Regions from separate parts of the Rothia sp. HMSC062F03 genome, predicted to be linked through region 1. Evidence: predicted binding sites of a transcription regulator. Region 1 holds the regulator's gene; the other holds the start of a gene.
The links. Region 1 encodes LexA, which represses DNA repair genes until DNA is damaged. Its sites were predicted from a motif close to TCGAACANNTGTTCGA; they were not measured.

Region 1 (4,956 bases):
GATGTCCCACAGTGTCTCGCCGTGCTTAACGGTCACAGTGGCTTGGGTGGCCGATGCGTTCTCAACACGGGGGCCGAAGGAAGGGCCGAGGAAGGTAATGGCGCCCAGCACCACGAGCGCGGCCAGGGTCAGCAGGGGCAGCCCCTTGAAATTGCGCAGGGGGTTGAAGCGTTCAAGGCGAGACGATAGGGAGCGAAGACCCGAGATAGCGGAGGGCACAAGGCCCGCATGACGAGAAGACGATTCCCTCCCCTGCCCGGAGAGGTGCGCCGAAACGGAGCGTTCATTCACCGGAGCGGAGGGGGCTGCAGGCCGAGCAGCCGTCGCGGCGGGAGAGACACGGCGGACGGGTGCCGGAGAGGCAGAAAGCTGAGGAGCGGATGCGCGACGGGAGGAGCCTCGAGCGATGCGCGCGGACTGCCGTGCGTGCGCGGGGTGAAGTACCACCAAACCTTCCGGAAGGGTAGCAGACGCAGAGGCACGGTGAGGGGCCAAAGAAGCTGCGGTCATAATTGTGGTTCCTTTCTCTCAAGCTCACTCCCGCGGTAATCCGCCGGGGTGAACGGTGCCGGCTCTCTCGAGACTCGGCGGGTGAGTTGAGTGTGGTTGTTCGTTTTTCTGCCCGGGACCCGACACATCGGGTCAAGGAACGTTCGGGGTTTTGTCTTGCAGACGCGTTCCCCAGAACTCCCCTTCGACTTAAGGAAGGTCATTCGGTTTCTCGTTCGAATACTCTCGAACATTCGACGACCCCCTTCCAGACCCGCAAGGCAGAACGAGTATTCGAATTACATGGAGAATACCCCGTTTGTACCCCGAAAATCGGGAGGGTTTTCTACTGTATCCGAATCCGTGTTCTAAAGTCTAGCAGATACATACTAAAAATTCCCCCGGTTTCGAAGAAAAAATCTAGTATATTTGTTTGAATTTGTCGGTAGAGTGTTCTACACTTGTGTCAAGAGATGTTCCACACGCTCGTGATGATTTCCATCATGGCGGGGCGTGACTCGCGACGGATCTAGAATCTAATCCACCCCTGACGAGATAAGGGGTATGTTTCACCTAAGCCGTGCGATATACGTCACCGTATGACGAACACGTGGACAACCCATCCGTGCTCCGCCGAAGGTACAGCAGCCTTCGGCGACACAGACCAAAGGAAGAGATATGGCAACAGCACCCCGCCCGGCGCTGACCGCGCGCCAGCAGAAGATTCTTGACGCGATCCGCACCGAGATTGAACAGAAGGGCTATCCGCCATCCATGCGCCAGATTGGCGATATGGTGGGTCTTGCGTCTCTCTCTTCGGTCACCCATCAGCTTGGCCGACTCGAAAATATGGGCTACATTCGCCGCGATCCCAAGCTCCCGCGCGCCATCGAGGTGCTCGACGAAAACGGCGCCGGCATGCACACTCCCCTGCCTGAGCTTCCGAACTTTGAGGTTGGCGAGGACGACCTCGTACCCGTCCCCCTCGTCGGTCGCATTGCCGCGGGCGGCCCCATCACCGCCGAGCAGTCTGTGGAAGATGTACTCGCCCTGCCGCGCCAGCTGGTCGGCAACGGCAAGCTCTTTATGCTCAAGGTCAAGGGCGATTCCATGATTGACGCCGCCATCTGCGATGGCGACTGGGTCGTCGTGCGTGAACAGCACACCGCCGACAACGGCGACATCGTGGCCGCCCTGCTGGACGATGAGGCCACCGTGAAGGTCTTCCGCCAGGTTGATGGCCACACCTGGCTCATGCCGCGCAACGCAAGCTACGAACCGATTATGGGTGACCGCGCCACCGTCATGGGCAAGGTTGTTTCGGTATTGCGTAGCCTCTAATCCCCGCTCTTCGCGAGAACATCATGGGGTGCTATGCCTCCCGGCGCCAACGCCCCGATCTGGTAGCTACGTCCTTTGAGACTTCAGCGTTTCCAAAGCCCATAACGAACAAAGCCCCCGGCACTCGCAAGTTTGCGAGTGCCGGGGGCTTTTCTCTGACTCTACGGGGAAATAGCCCTGCGGGGAAAACGCGCCGCCCGCTCAATACACAATGGCCCGCTCAGCACACGGTAGACGGGCTACCTGTCGATGGATTCCGAGAGACGGGCCAGCGCACCCACCACGGCCTGCTTATTCTGGGTGGGCCACATCGGCGGCATGGCCCTCATCAGGTAGCCGCCGTAGCGCTTCGTTGCGAGTCGCGAATCCAGAACCGCCACGACCCCGCGGTCATTCACCGAACGGATCAGGCGACCCGCGCCCTGCGCCATGCGGATAGCCGCGTGATGCGCAGAGACGGCCATGAACCCGTTACCGCGATGACGGTTCACCGACTCCGTGCGGGCCTGCGCAATCGGATCGTCCGGTCGCGGGAACGGGATGCGATCCATCACCACCAGACGGCAGGAGTCTCCGGGGACGTCAACGCCCTGCCACAGGCTCATCGTGCCGAATAGGCACGAGTCAACATCCTCGCTAAACTCCTCCACCAGGGCCTTCAGCGAGGATTCACCCTGCAGAAGAATATTCAGATCGCTGTGCTCACGCATATACTCTGCGGCGCGCTCGGCTGCACGCTTCGAGGAGAACAGCCCCAGGGCACCTCCCTCGGACGCCTCGCACAGCTCGCGAAGTCGCTCCAGCTGGCCCTCGTGCACGCCAAATCCCGGGGGCTTCAGATCCCCGGCTACGTATATGATGCCCTGCTTGCGGTAGTCGAAGGGCGAACCCACATCGATGCTCGTCCAGCGGGGAGCCCCCTCCCCCTGCAAACCCAGGGCGCCGGCGGCCACATCGAAGGAATCGCCCACCGTCAGGGTCGCGCTCGTTAGGATTACGGTGCGGTCGGCAAACAGACCGTCACGCAGCTGCAGGCCAACGCTCAGCGGGGCGATATTCAGGGTCGCGGGGTCGGTATCGGAGGCGGCCACGTAGCGGCCGTTCTCCCAGCCGCCCTGACGTGAAACCCACAGCACATCCTGCTCAGCCGAAGCCTCCAGGATGCGGTTGCTCACCTCGTGCACCTCCGAGACGCGGGAACGGGCCATCTGTAGGCCGGCGTCGGCCTCTTGTCCGTCGGGTTTCGTATCGGAGAGCGCGGCGCGGGCCGCATCGTTCACCGCGGACAGGGCCGTGAGCAGACGACCGTCGAGGCCGTTGAGCAGCCCTTCGGGCAGGCCCTCCAGTGCGGTTTCCAGGGTTCCGGCGGCCATCTCCAGGGCCCCGGAATCGGCCTTAGAGTGTTTCTTCACGCCTCGAGCGGCGCGGCGAACCATCGCAACGGTCAGCGATCCGGAAACCGCACCGGTCACGCGGTCCACCAGCTCGTGGGCCTCGTCGATGATGACGGTCTCGTGCTCGGGCAGAACCTTCATGCCCTCGAAAGCGTTAATGGCCAGCAGGGCGTGATTCGTGATGACGATATCTGCCTCGGCGGCACGACTACGCGCCATCTCGCTAAAGCACTCCTCCACCAGCGGGCAGCGGCGGCCCAGACATTCGGCCGCGCTCACCGAGACCTGAGCCCACGCGCGATCGGACACACCTGGCTTGAGCTCGTCGCGGTCGCCGGTCTCCGTGCGGTCAGCCCACTCGCGCAGGCGCACGACTTCCTCGCCCACGCGGGAGGTCGAAGAAGGCATGTCGAAGAGGGCATCCTGTTCCTCTTCGGGGTAGCCGCCCTCAAGCTTGTGCAGGCACAGGTAGTTGTTGCGGCCCTTGAGCAGGGCCACCTGCGCCTGCGACTCCGGGCGCGGCTCCAGTGCTTGCAGAAGACGCGGAATATCGCGGTTCACGATCTGCGCCTGCAGGGCCAGGGTCGCGGTAGCCACCACGATGGGCTGGTCGGACTCCCCCACGCGAGCGAGAGCCGGAACCAGGTAGCCCAGAGACTTACCGGTGCCGGTGCCGGCCTGCACGAGCAGATGTCGTTGCAGTTCAAGGGCCTGCGCCACGTGCGCCGCCATCGTGCGCTGACCGTCACGTTTCTGCCCGCCCGTGGCCTCCACAACCTCGTCGAGCAGGTTCAGGGCATCCCTCGCACCGGGCAGGGTCTCAAGCTCCTGCCCGGTGAATCGGGTGCCCTCGGGTGCAGTCCCGGAGGCGTTTTTGGGCACGCCGGCGCGTCCTGTCATCTTCTGCGTCACGTTAACCGGATCCTAGCGAGTCTCGGCGCTATCGGCCTCGGCGGTGAAGGCGCGGGCCTCGGCCAGTTCCTCTTCCAGAACCTCCAGCAGGTCGCCCTCCAACACGTACTCGGCCAGGTCCGAGGCGACGTCCTCGCGGACCAGCGCCGTCACGAAGGTGCCGTCCGATACGAAGTCGGTGCTCTTAATCTCTGCGTCCCACTCGTGCAAGCGCGAAATAATCTCGCCGTGGTTGTAGGGAATCAGCAGCTTGACTTCAATCGAGGGGCGCGGAATAGTGTCCGCGATCTTCTGCTTGAGCTCCTCGATGCCCTCGCCGGTGCGTGCCGATACGATGACGTGCTCGGGCTCGCGCTGGCGCATCCGCTCCAGCACGAACGGGTCGGCGGCGTCCGCCTTATTCAACACAATGATTTCGGGGATGTGGCGGGCGTCCACCTCGGCAAAGACCTCGCGGACGGCGCGAATCTGGCCCTCCGGGTCGGGGTGGGAGGCATCCACCACGTGCAGAATCACGTCGGCGTCGGCAACCTCCTCCAGGGTGGAGCGGAACGCCTCCACCAGCTGGGTCGGCAGCGAGCGCACGAAACCCACCGTGTCGGAGAGGGTGTAGCCGATTCCGTCGGGGGTCTGCGCCTTGCGCACGGTCGGGTCCAGGGTTGCGAACAGGGCGTTCTCCACGAGCACGCCCGCGTCGGTCAGACGGTTCAGCAGGGAGGACTTGCCGGCGTTCGTGTAGCCGGCAATAGCCACCGAGGGAACGCGGTTGCGGCGGCGGTTCAGGCGCTTCGTCTCGCGGGCCGGGGCCATCGCGGCGATT
Region 2 (4,956 bases), on a different contig from region 1:
GGACGTCGACATTATCCTCGGTGGCGGCGGCCAGGACTCCGGCCAGTCCGTGATTCAGGACGACCTGCACGCCATCGGCGGCACCCTGCGCTCGCTGGCCGAGGACGGCGTGCCCATGCTCGTCATCTGCGGCCTGTACCAGCTGTTCGGCAAGGAGTTCCGCACCCGCGAGGGCGAGGTGCTCAAGGGCATCAATATCTTCGATGCGCACACGGTCGGCGGCGACGAACGCCTGATTGGCAACATCGTGGAGGAGTCCGAGGAGTTCGGCACTGTCATCGGTTTTGAGAACCACTCGGGCCTGACCTACCTGGGTTCCGGCTGCACCCCGCTGGCTACCGTCACTAAGGGTGAGGGCAACAACGTGACGGACTCTTACGAGGGTGCGCGCGTGCACAACGTCATCGGCACCTACCTGCACGGCTCGCTGCTGCCGAAGAACCCGAAGATTGCGGACTACCTGATTGAGCAGGCCGCGATTCGTCGCTTCGGCGAGTTCACTCCGAACGCGATTGACGACTCGCTGGTGGAGAAGGCGCGCGCCTCGGCCGCGTCTCGCCCCCGCTAGCATCCTATTCCGGGCGGTGGCGTGCACTCTAAGAGGTGGTGCACGCCTCCGCTACGGTATAGTTGATTGAGTTATAGTACAGTGCGCGGAACGTTTCGCCGTGCCCGCGCAGAGGTTTTGACTAAGGGAGATACGAATGTCGGGTCACTCTAAATGGGCGACTACTAAGCACAAGAAGGCTGCTATCGACGCTAAGCGCGCGAAGGCTTTCGCGAAGTTCATTAAGGCTATTGAGGTTGCGGCACGTATGGGTGGCGCCGATATCGCCGGTAACCCCGCTCTTGACCTTGCTGTGTCGAAGGCGAAGAAGAACTCCGTCCCCAACGACAACATCGACCGCGCTATCAAGCGTGGCGCCGGCCTGACCGGTGAGACCATCGACTACACCGAGATTATGTACGAAGCACGCGGCCCGCAGGGTACCGCCCTGTACATCGAGTGTCTGACCGATAACCGTAACCGTGCAGCGTCTGAGGTTCGCCTGGCCGTGACCCGTAACGGCGGCACCATGGCCGACCAGGGTTCGGTTGCCTTCCTGTTCGAGCGTAAGGGCGTTGCTGAGGTCACCAAGACTGACGGCCTGACCGAGGATGACGTTCTGATGGCTGTTCTGGATGCCGGCGCCGAAGAGGTCCTGGACGAGGGCGATATCTTCACCGTCATCTCCGCACCTACCGACCTGCCCGAGATTCGTAAGGCTCTGGACGAGGCCGGCCTGGAGTACAACAACGACGACCCGGTCTTCCGCCCGACCATGCAGGTCGACCTGGACGCCGAGGGCGCCAAGAAGTTCCTGAAGCTGGCAGACGCCATCGAGGAACTGGACGACGTGCAGAACGTCTACTCGAACGCTAACGTCTCTGACGAGGTTGCTGCTCAGCTGGAAGCCGAGTAGTCACCGCCCGAGCGCGCCACTTCTGAGCGTGCACTGAAGCCACTTCCCGGCCGGCCCACCGCGCGTGGACCCGGCGGGAGGTGGCTTTTGAACGTTATGCCGGTCGGCGCCCGGCCTAAACGCCCGGCCGTGCTCCGGCTGGCGGCCCCGCGAACTGCGGTATCGCAGACTTTACCCCGCGAAGGCTCCGCGAAGACCCAGTGAAGACCCCGCGAACTTTGGAAAGCGAACTGTGGAAGGAAAGCACACGTGAACGCTGCATCCGCCGCGCGCGATAGCATGCGCGAAAACCATACGGTCGCCGCCGTGGACCGCGTGCCGGGGGCGACCCGCATCATGGGCGTGGACCCCGGCCTCACGCGCTGCGGCTTCTCAATGCTCGACATGACCGCGGACCGTAAGGCGCACTTCGTGAACGTGGGCGTGGCGGGCACCGACCCGGCCCGCACGCTGGACCAGCGCATCCTCTGGATTTTCAACGCGGCCTCGCACTGGCTGGACACCTACCGGCCCGACGCCCTGGCGATTGAGCGCGTCTTTGCGCAGGAGCAGGTGAACACGGTGATTGGCACGGCACACGCCTCGGGCGCGGTGATTTCTGCCGCGGCGATGCGCGGCGTGCCGGTGTTCTTCCATACGCCCTCCGAGGTGAAGGCGGCGGTGACCGGTAGCGGTCGTGCGGATAAGGCCTCGGTGGGTCGCATGGTGACCCGCATTTTGGGTTTGAACGCCATGCCGAAGCCCGCGGACGCGGCCGACGCGCTGGCCATCGCCATCTGTCACGGCTGGCGCGGCGGCGGCATCGGCTCGGGTATTAACATGTCGGCGCAGACGCAGACGCACCAGGGATCGCGGCCCGCGAAGGCTCGCCGTGCGGGTTCGTTGACCCCCGCGCAGCGCGCCTGGATGGAGGCGGAGGCTAAGGCCCGCCGCTAGGGGTGCCGACTCGTTACCCTTCGAACAAACCCCTTCGAACGTACCGGGAGCTGGATTCGCTAAAGAATTCGAATACCCCTTGATTTCAGAAGAAATATTCTAATATACTGATAGTATCTTCCCGTGGCATACCCGCCGGCCCCGATGCGCGCCGGCGGCACAGCAGGCCGCGAGGGGAGTGCAGTATCGTTCGCCCCGGCGCGGGGCGTTGAAAGGTGGAGAGAATGATTGCATCGCTGACCGGCCGCGTGGCCCAGGTGGGGCTTGACCACGCGGTGATTGACGTTAATGGTTTCGGTATGCTGGTGCACGCCACCGCACGCACTCTCTCTAAGCTACGCACGGGGGAGGAGGCCACCGTGCTGACCACCATGATCGTGCGCGAGGAGTCCATGACCCTCTACGGCTTCTCGGAGCCGGCCGAACGCGAGGTCTTTGACATGATGCTCTCGGTCTCGGGCATCGGCCCTCGCATCGCCCTGGCGGTGCTGAGCGTGCACACCGCCGCGGAGGTGGAGCGAGCCGTGGCCACCGGTGACGACAAGGCCTTCACGAAGGTCCCGGGCATCGGCCCGAAGGGTGCCCGCCGCATCGTGCTGGAGCTTGCCGGCAAGCTGATTCTGAGCGACGGCCAGACCGACGAGCTGCCGCTGAGTCAGGGTATCGTGTGGAAGCCGCAGGTGCTGGATGCGTTGACCTCCCTGGGCTGGAGCGAGAAGGACGCCTCCGCCGCCATCGACGCGTACGTGAAGCACAATCCCGCCGCCGAGAGCGAGCCGGTGGGCGTGGCTCTGCGCGGTGTGCTCGCATCCCTGGGTACGCAGAACACGGTGGGTCGCCACTAGGGCCGCTCGCCGAGCCCTTGGCTGATCCCGGCCGATTTTGGCGCGCCCGTTACCTCGCGCCTCACTCACTCCACGAAAGAAGAATTTTATGACCCAGAACCCCTACGATCCGCAGGCCGCGGCATCCCCGGTTTCCGGCGGGTATTTTCCCGGTCAGGTGCCCGGCGTCCCGGGTGCGCCCGCGCAGCGCCTGGTCGCAATGGAAGAAGAGCCCGAAGAGAAGATGATTGAGGCGGCCCTGCGCCCCAAGTCCCTGGACGACTTCGTGGGTCAGCGCCGCGTGCGCCAGCAGCTTTCTCTCGTGCTGGAGGCCTCGAAGATGCGCGGCCGCAGCGCCGATCACGTGCTGCTTTCGGGCCCTCCCGGCCTGGGTAAGACCACCCTGGCCATGATTATTGCGGCCGAGATGGACGCGCCCCTGCGCATCACCTCCGGCCCCGCGATTCAACATTCCGGGGATTTGGCGGCGATTCTGTCTTCGCTGACCCCCGGCGAGGTGCTGTTCCTCGACGAGATTCACCGCATGAGCCGCCCGGCCGAGGAAATGCTCTACATGGCGATGGAAGATTTCCGCGTGGACATCGTGGTGGGTAAGGGTGCCGGCGCGACCTCCATTCCGCTGGAGCTTCCGCAGTTCACCCTGGTGGGCGCAACAACCCGCGCGGGTCTGCTGCCCGGGCCTCTGCGCGACCGCTTTGGCTTTACCGGTCACCTGGAGTTCTACTCGGTTGAGGAGCTGGAGCTGGTGCTGCGCCGTAGCGCCGGCCTGATGGACATGCAGATTACCTCCGAGGGCTTCACCGAGATTGCGGGTCGCTCCCGCGGCACACCCCGTATCGCGAACCGCCTGCTGCGCCGCGTGCGCGACTGGGCCCTGGTGAACGGCGTGGACCGCATCAACGCGCGTGATGCCGCGACCGCCCTGGACATGTACGAGGTAGATTCGCGCGGCCTGGATCGCCTGGACCGTGCCGTGCTGGAATCGCTCATCCACAAGTTCGGCGGCGGGCCGGTTGGCCTGTCCACCCTCGCCATTGCGGTGGGGGAGGAGACCGAGACCGTGGAGACCGTGGCGGAGCCCTACCTGGTGCGCGAGGGCCTGATTGGTCGCACCCCGCGCGGTCGCGTGGCCCTGCCCGCGGCCTGGGAACACCTGGGTCTGGAGGCCCCCGAGATTCAGCTCTAGAGCCGCACCGGCCAAGACATACAGCAAGTAGCCCGTGGGAGGTATCGCCCCTCCCGCGGGCTCTTCTACGCGTTCGCAACAGCTCTTCTGCAGGCTCTGTCGGCGTCGCCAAGCCCTGCCGACGACATAAAATTACGCCACGGGCTGGATAAAACTCAGGTAAACCTCACAAAAACGCTGGTTCGGTGCGCTAAAGCTCCTGCTCTCGCGTAGGATGGATACGTACTGTATCTACGATTCCACGCCTTTTAGCACGCTCAACCCGCGCGGTGAGCGGCGCGGGTGCGGATGTGAAAGTGAGACCATGGATTTTAACCTCCTGATTATGATTGCCATGATGGCGTTCCTGGCATGGATGATGTTCTCCGCCCAGAAGCGTCAGCGTAAGCAGATGGAGGAACTGCGTGCAATGCAGCAGTCTCTCGTCCCCGGCACTCAGGTTATGACCGGTTCCGGCTTCTACGGCACCGTCGTCAGCACCGATTTCGATGACAATAAGATTCAGCTGGAGCTGGCTAAGGGCGTT

Region 2: a site for LexA is predicted at 2,486-2,501, ahead of ruvA (Holliday junction branch migration protein RuvA). Genes of this name have one in related genera too.

What each region holds. Positions count from the first base shown of each region.
Region 1 is NZ_KV830882.1:25,713-30,668, forward strand. It holds gene HMPREF2674_RS04460 (LysM peptidoglycan-binding domain-containing protein) at 1-510, opposite strand, end outside; gene lexA (transcriptional repressor LexA) at 1,168-1,830, shown strand; gene HMPREF2674_RS04470 (ATP-dependent DNA helicase) at 2,070-4,124, opposite strand; gene hflX (GTPase HflX) at 4,149-4,956, opposite strand, start outside.
Region 2 is NZ_KV830898.1:43,586-48,541, forward strand. It holds gene HMPREF2674_RS07800 (type 1 glutamine amidotransferase) at 1-568, shown strand, start outside; gene HMPREF2674_RS07805 (YebC/PmpR family DNA-binding transcriptional regulator) at 705-1,463, shown strand; gene ruvC (crossover junction endodeoxyribonuclease RuvC) at 1,743-2,399, shown strand; gene ruvA (Holliday junction branch migration protein RuvA) at 2,624-3,244, shown strand; gene ruvB (Holliday junction branch migration DNA helicase RuvB) at 3,444-4,430, shown strand; gene yajC (preprotein translocase subunit YajC) at 4,735-4,956, shown strand, end outside.